4 regions of the Rahnella selenatireducens genome follow, and region 4 is predicted to be linked to each of the others. Evidence: predicted binding sites of a transcription regulator. Region 4 holds the regulator's gene; each other region holds the start of a gene.

What was found. The regulator LexA, encoded in region 4, represses DNA repair genes until DNA is damaged. The targets are predictions, from matches to a motif close to TNCTGTATGTACATACAGNA.
Region 1: umuD (translesion error-prone DNA polymerase V autoproteolytic subunit) is a predicted target of LexA. The motif match lies at 1,525-1,544, and genes of this name have one in related genera.
Region 2: ACLBVC_RS07660 (DNA translocase FtsK 4TM domain-containing protein) is a predicted target of LexA. The motif match lies at 3,026-3,045, and genes of this name have one in related genera.
Region 3: uvrB (excinuclease ABC subunit UvrB) is a predicted target of LexA. The motif match lies at 1,934-1,953, and genes of this name have one in related genera.

Annotation. Positions count from the first base shown of each region.
Region 1 covers NZ_JBKEZJ010000025.1:275-5,315, forward strand. The annotation lists gene ACLBVC_RS23235 (ribbon-helix-helix domain-containing protein) at 346-624, opposite strand; gene ACLBVC_RS23240 (AAA family ATPase) at 624-1,259, opposite strand; gene umuD (translesion error-prone DNA polymerase V autoproteolytic subunit) at 1,562-1,984, shown strand; gene umuC (translesion error-prone DNA polymerase V subunit UmuC) at 1,984-3,249, shown strand; gene ACLBVC_RS23255 (RepB family plasmid replication initiator protein) at 3,898-4,947, opposite strand.
Region 2 covers NZ_JBKEZJ010000003.1:428,457-433,497, forward strand. The annotation lists gene cydD (heme ABC transporter permease/ATP-binding protein CydD) at 1-657, opposite strand, end outside; gene trxB (thioredoxin-disulfide reductase) at 806-1,774, opposite strand; gene lrp (leucine-responsive transcriptional regulator Lrp) at 2,496-2,990, shown strand; gene ACLBVC_RS07660 (DNA translocase FtsK 4TM domain-containing protein) at 3,113-5,041, shown strand, end outside.
Region 3 covers NZ_JBKEZJ010000001.1:330,905-335,945, forward strand. The annotation lists gene uvrB (excinuclease ABC subunit UvrB) at 1-1,820, opposite strand, end outside; gene ACLBVC_RS01610 (ABC transporter ATP-binding protein) at 2,965-3,675, shown strand; gene bioD (dethiobiotin synthase) at 3,685-4,374, opposite strand; gene bioC (malonyl-ACP O-methyltransferase BioC) at 4,422-5,041, opposite strand, start outside.
Region 4 covers NZ_JBKEZJ010000018.1:31,814-36,854, forward strand. The annotation lists gene plsB (glycerol-3-phosphate 1-O-acyltransferase PlsB) at 1-1,019, opposite strand, end outside; gene ACLBVC_RS21690 (diacylglycerol kinase) at 1,158-1,526, shown strand; gene lexA (transcriptional repressor LexA) at 1,646-2,254, shown strand; gene ACLBVC_RS21700 (CsbD family protein) at 2,644-2,853, shown strand; gene zur (zinc uptake transcriptional repressor Zur) at 3,048-3,557, opposite strand; gene ACLBVC_RS21710 (ROK family protein) at 3,657-4,853, opposite strand; gene ACLBVC_RS21715 (DUF5107 domain-containing protein) at 4,963-5,041, shown strand, end outside.

The DNA.
Region 1 (5,041 bases), on a different contig from region 4:
AATTGAACTGAGGTATGAGGTCATATTCTAAGTCAAATCTCCCGGAATCAACCTTCGCGGCAATCATAAGTATGAATTATTACGTAATACTGGAGATTGAATCTGCTGATCGCCAAGTACTTATGAGGTTATGTATGCTCCAAACAGTTTTACTATCTGAAACCTAGCACCATTCTTGCTCTTTCATTAAATCCGCAACGGAAGAAGTCGGGAAGCATAATGATGAAGTGTGAAGTGTGAAGTGTGAAGTGTGAAGTGTGAAGTGTGAATTATTAGATGATGAGTGATTTCAGAAGGGGAGGGCGCTGGACTTCGAAAGAAGCCCAGTGCTGAATAAGTATGAAATCATACTTTCTTGAGGTATGCGTCCAGAGCATCGCGGATGATAGCGCTCACGCTTTTAGGCGCAATACCGACGCGTTTGTTATGCAACGCCAGGTCTTCAATTTCACGCAATGTATTCTGAGGCAGAGAAATGGTTGTCCTGGTCAATATTTCTGGTACAGGTTCAGCAACTACTTTCTCATCGCCATAGGGACGGTCTGCCAGTCTGTTCGCCAGAGCATCGGCCTCTGCTTCAGTTACTATGCGCCGATTGGTGAAAGGGGGTTTCTTTAAAGCCATTAAAATACCTCATTCAACAGAGCCAGAACTTCAGCCTTGGCTTTTTCATTAGACGTTTCCAGAACAGACTTACCTTCAGACATCACATCACGGTAAACCTTTCGGTAACATGCCGTTGCGGTCAAAGGGATCAGCCCTTCAAATTCTCGGACATATTCCAGAAACTCATGGCGTTCATTTCCCTGAAGGAGCGGATTCGTAGTGGCCATACTTTGATAGCAATATGCTTTCAGCTCAGGATTTAAATCCCGCATGCTTTCTAACTGCTGCTGAAGCTCAACCATGGTATCGAGATCCAACTGAGAACATTGGTGCGGAGCAATGATCTGATGAGCTACCGTTCCACCTGTAATCAGCTCCCGACTGTTTCGGCCGGCAACATCCACGATGACATGATCAAACTTCTCATCAAGGCTTCTCAATGTTTGAGAAATATTGTCTCTTTTCTCAATCAGGGTGATAGAAGGGGTAAGACCCGCGGCTTCGCGTTCTGCATACCACCTGGAGGCAGAGCGCTGAACATCAGCATCAACCAGACAAACATCCTTGCCAGATAACGCCAAACCCACAGCAATATTGACTGCAGTTGTAGTTTTCGCGGCCCCACCTTTATTGCATCCAATAATCGTGATCATTTGTCACCCGTGACATCAAAAGTAGTATTTCGTAAATAATAACTCACAAAAGTTAAATGTGAAGTAATATCGAGTAATTATTACATGTGAAGTAATACTTATCACTTCATACGTACACAATGAATGCCGTGCATTGCAGGAATACTTACACATTGGCGTCTATGAGCAGCAAGACTCTAAATCAAAATTATTTGTTTCCTTGGTGATCAGCACCCTAAGACTTTTCTTGGGCGCAGCTCTTCACAAGTTTAAGAGCCCATGATTATACTGTATGCATAAACAGTATTTGATGAGTGTGTACTATGAATATCTTTTACCCAGCAACTGACCCTTTGATGTGTTTGATTCCTTTATTTCAGGATAAAGTGCAGGCTGGATTTCCTTCACCGGCGCAAGATTATATTGAGAAAGGGATTGATCTAAATGAGCTTTGTGTAAATCACCCGGCAGCTACTTACTTTGTAATGGCCACAGGAATGAGCATGGTTGACGCGGGTATTTATGAAGGGTCACTGCTTGTAGTGGATAGAAGCCTTGAGGCAAAGCACGGCGACATCATAATTGCGTCACTGGCGGGGGAGTACACCGTAAAACGCCTTTGTTTGCACCCCGTAGTACAGCTCGTTCCGATGAATCCTGACTTTCCACCCATCGTTTTGCATGACGGCGGCGACGAGTTAGAAGTGTTTGGCGTAGTCACTTTTAGCATAAACGGGTTTCAGTAATGTTTGCCCTTGCTGATGTGAACAGCTTTTATGCCAGTTGTGAGACAGTATTCAGGCCTGACCTGAAGGGAAAACCAGTGGTAGTGCTTAGCAATAATGATGGCTGTGTCATTGCCCGAAGTGCAGAGGCAAAAAGACTCGGTATCAAAATGGGCGAGCCTTTTTTTAAGATGCGAGCGCTCTTCGAACGGAACAACATTATTACCTTCAGCAGTAACTACGCCCTTTATGCAGACATGAGCTCAAGAGTAATGACCGTACTTGAAGAAATGGCTCCAGCTGTCGAAGTGTATTCGATTGATGAGGCTTTCATAAATCTGCAAGGCGTCAGCAACTGTCAAAATCTGGAGGATTTCGGACGGGAGGTCAGGGCGAAGGTTCTCAAATGGACAGGACTTACCGTTGGCGTAGGCATCGGTCCGACGAAAACGCTGGCAAAGCTGGCGAATCATGCCGCCAAAAAGTGGACAAAAACTGGCGGTGTCGTTGATTTATCATTGGTTGCCCGTCAGCGCAAACTGATGAACTTGGTTGAGGTCGCTGACGTATGGGGAGTGGGGCGGAGGATTTCTAAAAAACTAAATGATTTGGGAATTCAAACGGCATTGCAGCTAGCTGATGCTCCCACACCGCTGATACGGAAACACTTCAATATTGTGTTGGAACGCACTGTCCGGGAGCTGCGCGGCGAACCCTGTCTGGAGCTGGAAGAATTTGCACCGACAAAACAGCAAATAGTCTGCTCCAGGTCATTCGGTGATCGCGTATCAGAATACGATTTAATGCGGGAGGCGATCTGTAGTCATGCAGTACGTGCCGCAGAGAAACTCCGTGGCGAACGTCAGTATTGCCGACATATCTCAGCATTTGTTAAAACAAGCCCATTTGCCGTAAACGAAGTCTATTTTGGAAAAACAGCAGGCACAAAGCTTCAGATCCCCACTCAGGACAGCCGGGATATCGTAGCTGCGGCCACTCAATGCCTGGATGCCATATGGCAGGACGGCCACCGGTTTCAAAAATGTGGAGTAATGCTTGGTGACTTTTACAGTCAGGGTGTGGCCCAGCTAGGTTTGTTTGATGAAAACAGACCAAGGTCTAACAGTGAACAACTTATGGCAGTACTCGATGGGATCAATCACAGCGGAAAAGGGCGCGTATGGTTCGCCGGCCAGGGCATCCAAAAGTCATGGGAGATGAAACGCCAAATGTTATCCCCTGCGTACACGACACGTTTCAGTGACCTTATGCGCGTTAAATTCTAGAAAAGCGTTTTACTGACATACTTGACCACCCGATTTGTTGGTGTCAGTTGCTTTAAGCATGCTCTGTTCGCTGTCACCAAGAAGGTATTTCATTTTCTCTTCTCACTCCCGATCGTTCGCTGAAAATATTCACTATCTGGTCCCAAAAGTGACACTGTCTCAAAACAGGCTAAAACTTTTGCCAGGCATATCTCTGCCTAATGTGCATATCCACTATAGAGAGAACTATCCACTGTGGCGAGTAACGACACTCAAACCACTATGGAGAGGAACAACCACTGCAGAGAGTAATATCCACTAAGGAGAGAAGAAAACACCTAAAATTGAAATATCCACTGTGGGTAGTAGAAACCACTATAGTGAGAAACTTCAAGAATCCATCAATAAGTTAGTAACCACTGACCCTTACCAGATAAGGTGTTTCAGGTTAGTAAGTACTAGGGGGGTTAGAGGAGATCATCTTAATAACCACTATAGAGAGTAATGAATGCAGCCTACAGTGGATAGGATATTACGTGATGGGAGCTTTTACTGATTACAGTGGATAGGTTGCTCACCGCAGTGGTTAGTCAGCTTTCTATAGTGGATATGAAAAAGCCTGCCATTACTTCAGCAGGCTTTAGGCCAATTAACAGCAAGAGACCAACTTTATTTCTTTGTCTGGCGAATCTGTTCCAACAACTCAAGTTCTTCTTTAGTCAGCATTACCATCTCCCGAGGTGCTGTTGAATCAGCAACCTTCTCTGCCGGGATATCAATGACGTTTTCTTCATCGATTACATCATAAACATCATCACCTATGCCCGTAGGAATTTGCGCAGGGCGTAACTTTGGCCGCCTATAGTGGATACAAAAATATACTGCCTTGCCACGCTTAACCTCTGTGTAATCAAGATAACCAATAGCCTTTAACTGCTCCATGGCCTTGCGTACAGTCGCGTTTTGAGTGATGGCTCGCGAGGTCAAATTAAGGCGGGCACGCAGGCGTGACATCGAAATTGGAGCTGGGTCTGTCGGAAGGCTTTCAATGAACGTATACAGAGCCTGCGCAGACTCCTTGCGGGAGAGCTCGTTGATAGCCCGGAGCTGCAGAAGGACTTTCTTATCGAACTGATACAACTCAAAGATCTTAGGATCCGCCTGCAACTCAACAGCATCCTTTTTCGGGCTGTATTTTGCTGACTGAACAAGGTGAGTTACGTAGTAATCACCTTCTTTGTTTGAAAACGATAGGGTGTTAGTGGCGATACGTTCAAGAGACGCCTCCAGACGCGCCCTGAGCTTCGCAGAAGAGCGTGCGGATGGAATCCCACACAGCTTAGCGAATTCTACAAACGGAAGGTATACAGAGTCTCCCAGGACCTTGTGCTTGGCAAAGGCATGTATGATCCCAACCCAAGTCTTAAAGTCATTATCCATATCAAGCCGGGCACCGGTTATCTTGATGTTCTCATATCCCTCAGACTTAACGATCGAGAGCTGCTTAAGCTCAGAGGTGACATCCATTGAGTTCATCTGACCTTTACGTCCTCGTGCCGTGGACTTCAGGGTAGGAACAAATAAGCCCAACCGCATCAACGCAACAGGCTGAACAGTGTTATTGCTGTTAGGAACCAGAGTAACAAGTTCACCTGTTCGCTTGTCAGTTTCAGAGAATGCTTTAGCTATCTCTATGTTTTTAGGCTCATTTTCAGACATTATCAGCTCTCACAATGAATGTGGATAAGAGACTTGCTGTACACAATACAGTGGATACTAACACTCACTATAGCGGTTTTACCACAGGTCATAG
Region 2 (5,041 bases), on a different contig from region 4:
GTTGAAGAGGCGTAAGGTGTCCAACCCGCGCAGGCTGTCGAGGAAATTACCGCTCAGACGGGCCAGTGCAACAAAGTTACGACGGTTTGCATCCGCCGCGCCCATGCCCACCAACGCCATAAACAGCGGGATTAGCGGGGCAGTCACGAGCAGAATTAATCCGGCAGCCCAGTTAATCGGGAACACGCTGACCAGAATCAGCAGGGGAATAATCCCGGCCAATGCAATTTGCGGAAGATAGCGAGCATAGTAATCCTGCATATCTTCGATTTGTTCAAGAATGATGCTTGCCCAGCTACCGGCCGGTTTGCCCTGAATCCACGCGGGCCCCAGTTTTTCGAGGCGATCCAGAACCAGTTTGCGCATTTCCTGACGAATAACCCGCCCGCAGATAAAGCCCACCTGTTCGCGCAGCCAGGTCACGACGGCGCGCAGAATAAACGTCAGGGCCATCAGCAGGAAGCTTTGCAAGAGCGTTTCACGCGGCGCTTGTTCGATGATCAGACCGTGTAACAGTCCGGCCATCAGCCAGGCCTGTGCAAGGATCAGTAAACCAGAGAGCAAACCCAGCATCATGGACAGACGGATCCAGCCTTTGGCGCGTGAGCTTTGTTGTTTTAACCAGCGGATAAGTTCTTGTTGTCGTGTTTTATTCATCAGGCATCAGTCTGCGCAGCAATCCGGATGGGAGGCCGCTCATGTTACATGCTTGAGTTAGGACTGAAAACAAGAAGGCGGCAATTAAGCCGCCCAATTCGTTACTCTTTATGTGGACTCTGGGTCCGGTAATTACCTCGGAGAGTAATTATAAATCCGGCGCTTGCGATAAACCGTCCAGATAACGCTCGGCGTCGAGTGCCGCCATACAGCCGGTGCCCGCAGAGGTAATTGCCTGACGATAGATGTGGTCCATCACGTCGCCTGCGGCGAAAACGCCGGGAATGCTGGTCTGTGTAGCGTTGCCATGCGAGCCGGACTGCACTTTGATGTAGCCATCTTTCAGTTCCAGCTGACCTTCGAAAATGCCGGTGTTCGGGCTGTGTCCGATAGCGATGAACACGCCAGCCACGTCAACCTGCGATTTTTCGTCAGTGCGGACATCAAGCAGGCTCGCGCCGGTGACGCCCATCTGGTCGCCGACAACTTCGTTCAGCGTTTTGTGCGTGTGCAGAACGATGTTGCCGCTGGCGACTTTATCGTTCAGACGGTCAACCAGGATTTTTTCCGCACGGAAACTGTCACGACGGTGAATGAGGTGAACCTCAGAGGCGATATTCGCCAGATAAAGCGCTTCTTCTACAGCGGTGTTGCCGCCGCCGACTACCGCCACTTTCTGATTGCGGTAGAAGAAACCGTCACAGGTTGCACAGGCAGACACACCGCGTCCTTTAAAGGCTTCTTCAGAAGGCAGACCGATATAACGTGCAGAAGCACCGGTAGCAATAATCAGCGCGTCACAGGAATATTCGCCACTGTCACCGGTCAGGCGGAACGGACGGTTCTGCAAATCAACTTTATTGATATGGTCGAAAATAATTTCGGTATTAAATTTGGTCGCGTGCTCGTGCATGCGTTCCATTAAACCCGGACCAGTCAGACCTTCCGGATCGCCCGGCCAGTTTTCCACTTCCGTCGTGGTGGTCAGTTGACCGCCTTTTTCCACACCGGTGATTAAAACCGGGTTGAGGTTAGCGCGTGCTGCATAAACCGCAGCGGTATAACCCGCCGGGCCAGAGCCCAGAATCAATAATTTACTGTGTTTAACCGTACTCATGCGTAATTCATCTCCGCGATGGCGACTAGCGATAGACCGATTGTAGGGAAAATAGCGCGTTAAAAAAAGCAAACTCAGATGTTGTTAACGATTTGTCTGATAGTTTTTACTGCCGAACCCGCGTAGAAAGGATTTCGCCGCAGGTAACTGTTTGATGGTTAGAGTAAAAAAACAGCGCAAAGACATGAATGCGCTGGGAGGTTGTTTGCCCGTATGCGGACTTTTGATGACAAATCACGGCAGTTTGTGTGGATTTGACTGAAATAAGGCGTGAACGGAATTGTTATTGTTCAAAGATAAAAGATAGCTAAAAAGGGGGCGCTGGCTTTTCAATCTGGCACGTTCTTCTGATTTTGCTTCTTTTACTTTGACAATCCGCTGTGCATTTGCGAAAACATCAGGGGAAGAAGAAATTAACTGCCTGCCTGTGACTTGAATTTATGCAATTGGCTGCTACCGGACCCGTTCTGGTCTTGCTTTTTGGTTTTTTAGTTCCAGCAGGGTTTAGTGAATCAGGTTGGCTGTTTACAACCTATTAATTTCGCAAGGTTATTTCTTTTGAGTATCCGTTTATACGGCAGTGTTCCTTTTGACAGGGGATCAACACGGCTTTTGGATGCGTAAACCTTAATAATCGGGTCTTCGCTTGGGACAACCCTTAGACATTGAAGTTGGCTGGGGTATGGCAGGTGCAGGGAAGGACAGCAGAGAGACAATAATAATGGTAGACAACAAAAAACGTCCGGGAAAAGATCTCGACCGTATTGACCGTAACATCCTCAACGAATTGCAAAAGGATGGCCGGATTTCAAACGTCGAGCTTTCCAAACGTGTGGGATTATCTCCAACTCCATGTCTGGAGCGCGTTCGTCGTCTGGAACGTCAGGGTTTCATCAATGGTTATACCGCATTGCTCAACCCGCATTATCTGGATGCTTCGTTGCTGGTATTTGTTGAGATCACTCTCAACCGCGGCGCGCCAGATGTGTTTGAGCAGTTCAATGCGGCAGTACAAAAACTCGAAGATATTCAGGAGTGTCATTTGGTTTCTGGGGATTTCGACTACCTGTTGAAAACCCGCGTACCTGATATGTCGGCTTACCGTAAGTTGTTAGGTGAGACTTTGCTTCGTCTGCCGGGTGTTAATGACACTCGTACCTATGTGGTAATGGAAGAAGTGAAACAGACGAATCGCCTGGTCATTAAGACCCGGTAATTGTCAGGTGCAAAACCTTGCATTTTTAGCTACACTCCTGTGTATCTATACAGCTATGGCGCCGGGGTCAACTCTCGGCGCTGTTGCTTTTTCTCAGTTCACAGGAACCTGGAGAGCCTTTCTTGAGCCAGGAATACACAGAAGATAAAGACGTTACCCTGAAAAGACTGAGCAATGGTCGCCGTATTCTGGAGGCTTTGCTGGTTGTGGTAGCGATTTTTGCTGCTTATTTAATGGCAGCACTGGTGAGTTTTAACCCCTCTGATCCAAGCTGGTCGCAGACCGCATGGCATGGGCCCATTCATAACTGGGGCGGTGGTGTGGGTGCCTGGATGGCCGACACGCTGTTCTTCATTTTTGGCGTATTTGGTTACGCTATTCCCCCTATTATCCTGAGTCTGTGCTGGGCGGCTTTTCGTCAGCGCGATCACCAGGATTTCGTCGATTATTTTGCTCTGTCGCTGCGCCTTATCGGGACGCTGGCGCTCATTGTCACGTCTTGCGGTCTGGCATCCGTCAACGTCGATGACCTGTACTATTTCGCGTCGGGCGGTGTAATCGGCAGTTTGCTGAGCACAGCGATGACGCCGTACTTCAATAACGTCGGGGCAACGCTGGTTCTGCTGTGCGTCTGGGCGGCCGGGCTGACGCTGTTCACCGGCTGGTCATGGCTGACTATCGCGGAGAAAATCGGTGGCGCAGTGCTTGGCGTCACCAATATTGTGACCAACCGTTCGCGCCGTGAGGAAGATTACGAATACGACGGGCAGGACGATCCGTTACTGGAAGAAGGCGACGAAAAACCGGCGGCGAAAGTGGTTGCTGCTACTGCGGCGGCCGCTGTGCCAGAGGCTGTCGCGGGTTCAGACGCTGACGAAGACGACGTTCTTTTCTCTGCGCCTTCTGTAACAGAACCTGCGTTGCAAACGCCTCCGGTTACGCAGGCCATTGCGGCCGAACCGGCTCCTGCTATGAAGGCAGAGACAGTGAATCCGTATGCGGCTGAACCTCCGGTGGTAGAAATTGCTCCGCCTCCGCAAGCACCGCAGCCTGCGGCTCCGCCGTTATACAACTTCGAAATTCCGGAAGAGACACCCGTGCCGCGTCACCCGCAGCCGGTACAGCAATCGCCGTCTCCGGCACCGATTCAGCGCAGCGATGACGATGGCCCGAGTATGGGTAACTGGCAGACGGCGGTTGAGCATTCACGTTCTCCGTTTGATTTCAGCTCTGCGGCACCTGATGCGGCGCAAATTGCGAGCGTCGCGGCCACGGCAGCACTGGCAACTGGCCTTGCGCAGGCAGGCCAGTCGGCGGCAACTTCTGCCGGCAATACGTTTATGCCTGCTTTCAGCGCCGTGAGTGATGAAAATCCACAGGTGAAAAAAGGCTTCGGGCCGGAATTGCCGCGTCCAAATCCAGTGCGTATTCCAACGCGTCGCGAACTGGCTTCCTACGGGATTAAATTGCCGTCTCAACGCATCGCCGAACAGCAGGAAAATGCACAGGCTGCCGTGCAAAAAGAGGCTGAACATGCTGACTGGCATAAAGATCCTCTGGCGCAGGCTGATGAGGAAGCCCGACAGGAAGCGGCGTTGCAGGAAGCTTTTGCGGCTCAGCAGCAGGAACGCTACGGTGAATCTGTCACCGATGATGAGCCTGATGAAGAGGCAGCGTTGCAGGAAGCAGAACTACGTAATGCGTTTGCGGCGCGTGAAAATGCCCGTTATCAGCAGGATGTCGAGCCACAAAGTGGTCTGGTTCAGCATCATCACTCGCAGAATCTGCCGCCGGAAACGACAAACACTGTTGCGGATGATTTCGCTGCGGCTGCGATGAAACTGAGCCAGCACGATGCATTCAGCTTCTCGCCAATGGCCGATCTGGTGGATGACACACCGTCAGAACCGTTATTCACGTTGCCAGCTCAGGCAGAAGATGAACCGCAGCCTGCGACATTTGCACAACAGCCGCCTTATCAGCGTCAGGCCGCTTCAGAACCGGTGCAACATTCGCAGGAATACGAAGCGCCACGTCAGTCATCGCCGTCG
Region 3 (5,041 bases), on a different contig from region 4:
TTCTTTTTGGTCTTCGGCTGGCCCAGTTGCAAGATGTCGGAAATCTTCTTGTTCAGGCCCATCGGCGTAATGCCATTTTCCAGATTGTAAGCTTCCTGTTTCGCACGGCGACGCTCCGTTTCCCCGATAGCTTTAGCCATCGAATTCGTGATTCTGTCGCCGTAAAGAATGGCTTTACCGTTGAGATTACGCGCCGCACGGCCAATGGTCTGAATGAGCGAACGTTCTGAACGCAGGAAGCCCTCTTTGTCGGCATCAAGGATCGCCACCAGCGAAACTTCCGGCATATCCAGCCCTTCCCTCAGCAAGTTGATGCCCACCAGCACATCGAATTCACCCAGACGCAAATCGCGAATGATCTCCACGCGCTCCACGGTATCGATATCAGAGTGCAGATAACGCACCTTCTCGCCGTGTTCTTCCAGATACTCGGTCAAATCCTCGGCCATGCGTTTGGTCAGCGTAGTGACCAGCACACGCTCATTGATGGCCACGCGTTTGCGGATTTCCGACAGCAGATCGTCGACCTGTGTGGTAACCGGGCGCACTTCAATAATCGGATCCAGCAAGCCGGTCGGACGCACCACCTGATCCACCACGTCGCCGCCGGATTTATCCAGCTCGTAAGCGCCGGGCGTGGCGGAAACATAAATCGTCTGCGGCGCCAGCGCTTCAAATTCTTCAAAGCGCATCGGGCGGTTATCCAGCGCCGATGGCAGGCGGAAACCGTATTCCACCAGCGTTTCTTTACGCGAGCGGTCGCCTTTGTACATCCCGCCGATTTGCGGAATGGTGACGTGGGATTCGTCGACAATCAGCAAACCGTCGGCAGGCAGATAGTCAAACAGCGTCGGCGGCGGCTCGCCCGGACCGCGTCCGGAGAGATACCGCGAATAGTTTTCGATGCCCGAGCAATAGCCCAGCTCATTCATCATTTCGAGGTCAAACTGCGTACGCTGACTAAGACGCTGTTCTTCGAGCAGTTTATTATTATCCAGCAGCACCTTGCGGCGATCGGCCAGATCGACTTTGATCTCTTCCATCGCCTGCAAAATACGTTCACGCGGGGTCACGTAGTGCGTTTTCGGGTAAATTGTGAAACGCGGAACTTCGTGCTGCACCTGACCGGTCAGCGGATCGAAAAGGGAAAGCCGCTCGACTTCCTGATCGAAAAGCTCGATGCGCAGCGCCAGATCGTCCGATTCCGCCGGGAAGACGTCGATCACTTCGCCGCGCACGCGGAAAGTACTGCGCTGGAAAACCTGATCGTTGCGGGCATATTGCAGCTCGGCCAGACGGCGCACGATGGCGCGCTGATCGATAATCATCCCTTTGGTCAGATGAAGCATCATTTTCAGATACAGATCCGGGTCGCCCAGACCGTAGATCGCCGAAACGGATGCCACCACGATGACGTCGCGACGCTCAAGCAACGCTTTGGTCGCGGAAAGGCGCATCTGCTCAATGTGTTCGTTCACCGAGGAATCTTTTTCGATAAACGTGTCTGAACTCGGGACGTACGCTTCGGGCTGATAATAATCGTAGTAAGAAACAAAATATTCGACGGCGTTCTCCGGGAAGAACTCTTTCATTTCGCCATACAGCTGCGCTGCGAGGGTTTTGTTGGGCGCGAGAACCATCGTCGGGCGGTTCAGGTCAGCAATCACGTTCGCGACGGTGAAGGTCTTACCGGAACCGGTAACGCCAAGTAACGTCTGGTGCGCCAGACCGTTCTCCAGCCCTTCTTCCAGACGGCGTATTGCCTCAGGCTGATCGCCTGATGGCTTAAATTCGGAATGCAGTTTGAACTCTTTACTCATGACGGGCTACCTGGCTGAAATGAAAACGCATAAGGCCGTACGTAAGGCGCTCACGGAAAAACAGTATGAAAGACTCCGCGAATTTTGCCAGCCTTGATTTTACCACCCTATAATACTGTATATAAAACCAGCCTCCAATCGATAAAAATCACCAGTGATTTAACCAGTTGCTACATCTGCACTTTTTTAGGTTATTACGGAAAATAATTCTCACCATCAGGTGACAATTATCCCCAAACTTTTTCATTCGTTAACTTTCTGACCACAGGTTGACGAATTCTGACACAACTATGACGAACGAATTACGGGCGTATTGCTTTTAACTAACTCACTGATTATAAACAACATCATTAAAAAGCTGTGAATACGGGCAAAGTAAGCACAACCCGCGCCCTGACTCGTCTGTAGCATCTTTTCTTACTCTCATGCACATGGTTATCCACAGGAATAGTGGATAACTCTCAGCACGCCCCGTGCTGCGGGAGTTGGCAAAAAGTGCACTTCGGACGCAGGAGGAGGGATCAGCATCTTTTTTAGTTATTTTTTCCCTTTTTTCAGACTTTATTTATGCCTATTTTGCCTAGATTTTTAGGTGGATGTTTCTTGCATAATCCAAAAGTGCATCTCATCAGGATTTTTTAGCTTCCTGTTGTGGTATGACTTGCACCAAAACCAGAGTTAGCAGCACTGGCAAAGTGCAGATGCCCTTTTCCCCCGTCAGGGCGGTTCTGTTAAAACCTGAGCAACACTAATGAATAATCCTAAATCGCCCTGCGCCCCGCTGTTAACACCCGTGTAACTTCTCTTTTCTCTGTCACTTTTACAAACTTGGCCTGAGAGTTGCAGTGTCTCTGTAGGGAGCGATTCCTGTAGCCGGAACCGCTTTTTAAACCTGAAAGTGAAATCTGATGAATACCCTGTTTTTTGCTAAGCAAAGCCTTTTTTAGAGCAAGGAAAAAGCGGTTAACCCCATTTATCACTGGTTAATGGCTGTTTATCTGTAATTGATGCTGTGAGACAGGTCGGTAAAAAACGGGATTTAATTCTGTGTTACGGCATTAACAGCGGAACATAAATGTCAGAAATATGACAGTGGCGGTCAAAGCGAAGTTCAGCGGAATGCTCCGTGAGGGAGGGAGGTCTGATGTTAAGTGTAAAATCAGTTAATCAGTATTATGGGCAAAAACATATTCTGTGGGATATCAATCTCGAACTGTACCGCGGTCAATGTACGTGCCTGATCGGGCGAAACGGCGTGGGGAAAACCACGCTGGTGAACTGCATTATGGGCCATCTTCCGGTGAAAAGCGGGGCGATATACTGGCAGTCGCGCGACGAAGAACCTCAGAGTTTGTTAAATCTTCCTGTGGAAAGCCGTGCCCAAATCGGCATCGGTTATGTGCCACAGGGTCGGCAGATTTTTTCACAGATGAGTGTCGATGAAAACCTGCAAATTGCCATGATGGCCAGCCGGAATAAGACGCGTCGCGTGCCTGAAGAGGTCTACGACCTGTTTCCGACGCTTAAGGAAATGGGAACGCGTAAAGCGGGAGAGCTCGATGAGAGCCAGCAGCAGCAACTGGCGATCAGCCGCGCGCTGGTTCAGGAGCCCGAACTGCTGATCCTCGACGAACCAACTGAACACACCAGCGCATCGATGGCGGCGAATATGGGTAACATCATTCACCGCCTGAACCGTGATCTCGGTCTGACGCTGCTTCTGGTCGGGCATAAATTGCCGTTCATCCGCAGCGTCGCTGACCGTTTTTGTCTGGTGGACGGCGGGCGCAACGTGGCACAAGGCACGCTGGCACAGCTTGACGAGACGTTAATCAAAAATTATCTGACGGTCTGACGTCGGGCTTCATTCACCACCAGGAAGCAGATGTTCGAGAGCCAGATATTGCCCCAGATTTACGTCCAGACCGGCACTCAGGAACGGGATCTCGCCCAGCAGCGGCGCAGGCAGCATACGCGTGAGCGTCGCCATGTATGCCTGATGATGCTTCCCCGTTTCCTGCACATCATTGGCAATCCAGCCCGCCAGATGTAAACCACTTTGCGCGATGGCCTCCGCCGTCAGCACGGCGTGATTGATGCAGCCCAGCCGCATTCCCACCACTAACACCACCGGCAGTTGCTCGGCAATCACCCAGTCCGCGAACGTATAGTCTGCGGTCAGTGGCGTGTACCAGCCGCCCGCCCCTTCCACCACCACCCAGTCGGCCAGCGGTTCGAGATGGCGCAATCCGGCGGATAACACCTGCGGATCAATCGGGCGATTTTCCAGCTCGCTGACGATATGCGGCGACGTCGGTTCGATAAACGTACACGGATTCACTTCGTCGTAACGCAGCCCGACGGTGCTGTAAGCCTGAAGCGCCAGCGCGTCACTGTTTCGCGGGCCTTCGGCCGTCATTTCACTGCCTGACGCCACCGGTTTGTATCCGGCAGTTTTGTGTCCGGCGCGCGCTGCCGCCTGTAAAAATGCGGTTGTGGCAACGGTTTTTCCGACTTCGGTATCGGTGCCGGTAATAAAGTATTTTTGTTTCATGTCTTAGTTCTGCGTCGTGCCTGGTGTGTATAACTGTTTCTTTTAAATCAACGGGGAATGAGTTCTTCCACCTGCAAAATGCCGTAAACCAGCCGGTAGTTCAGCGGCAAAACGCCGTCGCGGCGGACGTAATGTTTCTCCAGCAATTGCAGACGCTCACGCCCGCCCAGTCCGCCAAGTCGTCCATTTTTAATGTGCGTCGCGCCGATGCCTTTGAGCGAACGCATCAGCGATATCACGTCCGGGAATTCGGCGATGTGATCGCTGAAGGTCACTTCATGGCGATACGGCGCACAGGCTTCGGCGATTTTGTCAGGCGTCAGGAACTGATTGACGTGACGGCGGCCATCGACTTTCATCCACGCGGCGGCCAGCTCATTGAGCGAACCTTCAGCCAGCGTGGAGAAGATCACCAGCCCGCCGTTGCGGGTGACGCGGTGCATTTCCTCCAGCGCACGCTGCAGCGCGTTACACCACTGCACCGCCAGATTGCTGAAACAGATATCAACCGAGTTATCGGCAAACGGTAAACGCTCGATATCTCCCGGCACATATTCATCGGCGGAATCCAGTTCACGGGCACGGCTCAGCATGCCTTCGGAGAGATCCAGCGCAATCACGTTTTTCCCCTGAGCGCGCCAGTAACGGCTGAAATAGCCCGTCCCGC
Region 4 (5,041 bases):
CCTGCGGGCCAGAAATTCAGATTGATACCGGCCGCAATGTGCGGAGGCACCAGCCCCTGATGATAAAGCACATACGACAACAGCAGGTAATCCATGTGGCTGCGGTGGCAGGGCACATAAACGATTTCCTGTCCTTCGAGCGCAAGCTGACGCACACGCTCCGCGTTATTGACGTTGATGCCTTTATACAGGCGGTTCCACGTCCAGCTCAGCACGCGATCAGAAAGGCGCACGGCTTCATACGAGAAGTTAGCCGCAATCTCTTCCATCAGGGCGATGGCGTTTTGCTGGGCTTTTTCGTGTGAGATTTTCTTGCTGCGCGCTTCGTCCTCAATGGCTTTTTCAATCGCCTTGGATGCCAGCAGTTTATTGAACAAATCCTGGCGCGCCGGCAGACGTGGCCCGACCGCCGCCAGACGTTGGCGGGAGAAGTGCATACGCGCAACACGCGCCAACTTCTGGGCGATGGTTTTGTCGGTTCCGTGCTCGGTCGCCATATAACGCAGCGAAACGGTATTGGAGAAACGGACAAAACTGTCGCGGCCCAGCCACAGCACGGCGAAGAATTTCTGGATCCCATTCAGCACGCGCAGATGCGGCGTATCGTGGCCTTCGCGGCCTGGCGCACGGCCAAACATGACCGATACGGGCAGCATCTGAATGTCTAAATCCGGGTTATTACGGTGCAAATCCAGGTAATCGTGGAACAGCTTTACCGATTCCTGCTTGGGCGTGTAATAGGAGAAAACGCGCGGGCCTTCGGCAATAAACACATGGCTCGGCAGCAGCGTTCCGTCGATTTCCAGCGGAATAAGGGGATCAGGCAGATTTTGAGCCAGACACTGCGCACGCAATGTCAGCAAATCCGCTTTGGAGTTATAAGGCAATACGTACAGAATTGGCCGGGTCGGGTCTAAATGCAACTCGGTAACCGGATCTGAAGGTATGACCTTGCTCTTTACCAGCAATGAGAGTGGTAAATTCAATAATGTGTAATAAAGTCTACGCCAACCTGACATAAAAACGTGAAGCCTCTTGTTAGCCATTTCGCCGCAAGGATACCAGAAAGCTCAGACGAGATCTGTGGTGATGAGATACCATTAAACCGCTAAAATGCGCAAAACCCGCAGGATAATATTTCAAGGATCAGTAACAGAATGGCGAACCAAGTCACTGGATTTACCCGCATCTATAAAGCCGCAGGCTATTCCTGGAAAGGCCTCAAGGCCGCATGGCAAAACGAGGCTGCTTTTCGGCAGGAAGCCAGCGCTACTATCCCGCTAATTTTATTAAGTTTCTGGCTGGATGTGAGCAGCATAGAACGTATCTTGCTGATCGGCTCCGTCGTGCTGGTCTGTGTGACTGAATTGCTCAACAGTGCCATAGAATCTGCGATTGACCGCATCGGGCCTGAGTTTCACGTTCTGTCAGGCCGCGCTAAAGATATCGGTTCTGCCGCTGTACTGCTGACCATCATATTGGCGATTTTTGTCTGGGTCAGCATCTTTTGGCCGCGATGGTTCTGATTTGGAATCTGCATTCCAGGAATTGTCGTTATGCCCTGTTTTTATTCAATCTTAGGTTTTCATTGACCGTTTAGCTGTATATACTCACAGCTAGACTGTATAAACAACCAGGGGGCGGAATGAAAGCTTTAACGACCAGACAACAAGAGGTCTACGACCTTATTCGCGATCATATCTCCACCACCGGTATGCCACCGACCCGAGCAGAGATTGCGTCCCGTCTCGGGTTCCGTTCCCCGAACGCGGCGGAAGAACACCTGAAAGCGCTCGCGCGTAAAGGCGTTATTGAGATCGTTTCCGGTGCTTCGCGCGGTATTCGTCTGCTGATGGAAGAAGAAGAAGGTTTACCGCTGATTGGCCGTGTTGCTGCCGGTGAACCGCTGCTGGCTCAGCAGCACATCGAAGGACATTATCAGGTCGATCCGGCCATGTTTAAACCGAGTGCGGATTTCCTGCTGCGCGTCAGCGGGATGTCGATGCGTGATATCGGTATTCTGGATGGCGATCTGCTGGCAGTACACAAAACGCAGGATGTCCGTAATGGTCAGGTTGTCGTTGCACGTATTGATGATGAAGTCACGGTCAAGCGCCTGAAGAAACAGGGCAGCGTGGTTCAGTTGTTGCCTGAAAACAGCGAATTCCAGCCTATTGTGGTTGATTTGCGTGAACAGAATTTTAGCATTGAAGGTCTGGCTGTTGGCGTTATCCGCAACGGCGACTGGATCTAATCAGCGCTTAAGCACTACGTTGCAGGTGCGTTGGCCGCCTCTGACGCGCCTGTAAAATCAGTATCTCATCGTCCCGTTTTGGGGCGATGTTGTTTTAGGCATGACTCAGAAACTCTCCCGATAAAATCCTCTTTCTTACTGTTATCCGTTTCATTGCCTGTTCAAAGAAAATGCCGTGTTCGCTTCCTCTATGCCCTGAATTAGCGGCCTTTTTCAGTCAGACAGATTTCAATTCCACGTTATTTCCTGCTTTGGATTAATCCTAATAGTGGTTTTTATCCCTGTTTTGGGAAGACGAATCCGCATTCTCTACTAAGCTTTGAAGTGTTAAGGACGGGCTGCCAACAAACGTGCAGCTCTACAACCCAAGGTAACAGGAGATATTTATTATGAATAAGGACCAAGCCGACGGTAACTGGAAGCAGTTCAAAGGGAAAGTGAAAGAACAGTGGGGTAAGCTGACTGATGACGACCTGACAGTCGTTGAAGGTAAACGTGATCAGCTGGTAGGTAAGATTCAGGAGCGTTATGGCTATCAGAAGGATCAGGCCGAGAAAGAGCTCAAGGATTGGGAATCGAAAAACAAATATCACTGGTAACACGCGACTCCCCCTCGCGTATCAGTGACGTATCCTGAGTCATTGCTGCTCCTACCCGGAACACTTTCAGGATACGGGTACAAGGATGTACCCAACCTTCAATATCTTCCTTCAGCACCTTAAATTATCCGTTCAGCTGCGTGAAAACCCTTCCGCTTTAGGATTTTTAAAACCCATTCAAAAACAACTGTTTATCAACGTTTTTTCACAACAATGCTGTGGTCGTGTTCGCAATGATCGTGACTGTCGCAGGTTTCAACAACTTTGCATTCGGCACATAAGCCATGCGCTTCAACGACCGAATGACGCAACTCAAAACCGGATTCATGCGCCAGTTTCGCCAGACGTTCTTCAATGCCGTCAGTGGTTTTTTCCGTGACCAGCCCGCAGCGATCACAGATAAACAGCGCGGAAGTGTGGCTCGGCTCTTCGAAATGATGGCAAAGCACATAGCTGTTAGCCGATTCAACCCGATGAATAAACCCTTGTTCCAGCAGGAAATCAAGCGCCCGGTAAACCGTTGGCGGTTTGGCCTGTGGCTCGCTGACGCGCAGCAGATCCAGCAAATCATAGGCGCTGATTGCACCGGGTTGTTGCGCCATCAGTCGCAAAACTTCCAGCCGCTGCGGTGTAAGACGAACATTGCGTTGCTGGCAAAGTTCTTCAGCTTGTGAAAGTAATTTTTCTGGATTATTCAGGGTCATAGCAACATTCTCTGAGCGCAGATTGGGATAAATAGGCCACATCATGCAGCCATTCTTAATTTTATCATGCTTCAGCCAGATCGACGAATTATGCGCCGCTCAACCCGCCATACTTTCCAATGCCTTTTCCACATACAGATAGCCGATACCCATAATTTGCTGCTCGCGACTCAGCGTGCCGGGCGCGATGTGTGTCGCCAGCGTTTTAACGTGGTCGGTTCTGTCGAACGGGTTCAGTCCGCTCTGCACCCGCACGGCGTTGAGCCAGTCGTCGCCGAATCCGCAACTGCGGCCATACAGATAAATACGGTTAATGTTCAAAATATTGAGGAAGTTGTACAGGCTCAGCCCCAGCGCCCGCGCACCTTCCATCACCTGCGCGCAAAGTGCCGCGTCGCCCTGATGAAAGCGGTCAATCAGCTCCTGCGTGCCCGGTGTGCGTAGTGCCTGCGAAGGATTTTCTGCCGCGATAAGCTGGCGGGCTTTTTTCTTCAGCGCCGACAGCGAAGCCAGCGTTTCCAGGCAGCCGTAGCGGCCACAGGCGCAGCGGCTGCCCTGCGGATCGACAATCGTGTGCCCGAGTTGCCCGCTGCCGAACAGGCTGCCGCGATAAATCTGCTGATTGATCACGAAAGAAGATCCGATACCGTAATCGACGTTGATCACGCAAAAATCATGCTGTTCGTTCGCGTGCTGCCACTTCTCGGCCAGCGCCAGCATGATGCAGTCGTTATCCATCAGGATTTCGGTTTGCAACTTATCTTCAAGTAAATATTTAATCTCGATTTCGCCGGTCCACGGTGCCTGCGGCATGCGCTGAGATACGCCGGTGGTCGGGTTGACCTGGCCGTGGATCGCCAGCGCCAGCCGGATTTTGAGTCCGGGGAATTTCTTCCGATACCGATGAAAACAGGCCTCGATCTGCGCCAGCAGCGCTTCCGGCGTTTTGACCGCAATATCCGTCAGCTGATAATCACTCAACGGCAGAATCAGCCGGTTTACCAGAATACTCTCGATGCGATAAGGCGTGATGTTCATGCACAGGATCGTGCTGCCATCTGTGGCGACCTGATAACTGCCGCCGCCCAGCCCGCGGGAATGTAAATTCACCGGATTATGGGTGATCAGCCCGTTGTGTTGCAGATCATCAAGGATCTTGCTGATAGCCGGGATCGACAGATGTGAAAGTCGAGACAACATTGATTTACTTGTGTTTTTTTTCCGGTAAAGCAATGTCATCAGCACCTGTTTATTAAACTGACGTACCCGCGAATTGTTTAATCCTTCCATCGGCATTTACTAAACCCCGTTTACTGAATTGCGTGACCGTAGCGGATCCGCGCCTTTTGTACGTTGCGTAGACTCTCGAAATTGATATTTCGGTATGACGTATTGAGGACAAATCATGAGCGGAACAGTCAAAGTCTGGCAGGAAGCGGTGGATTTACCGACCTGGTTAACAGGGAAACAGGACACGCACCCGA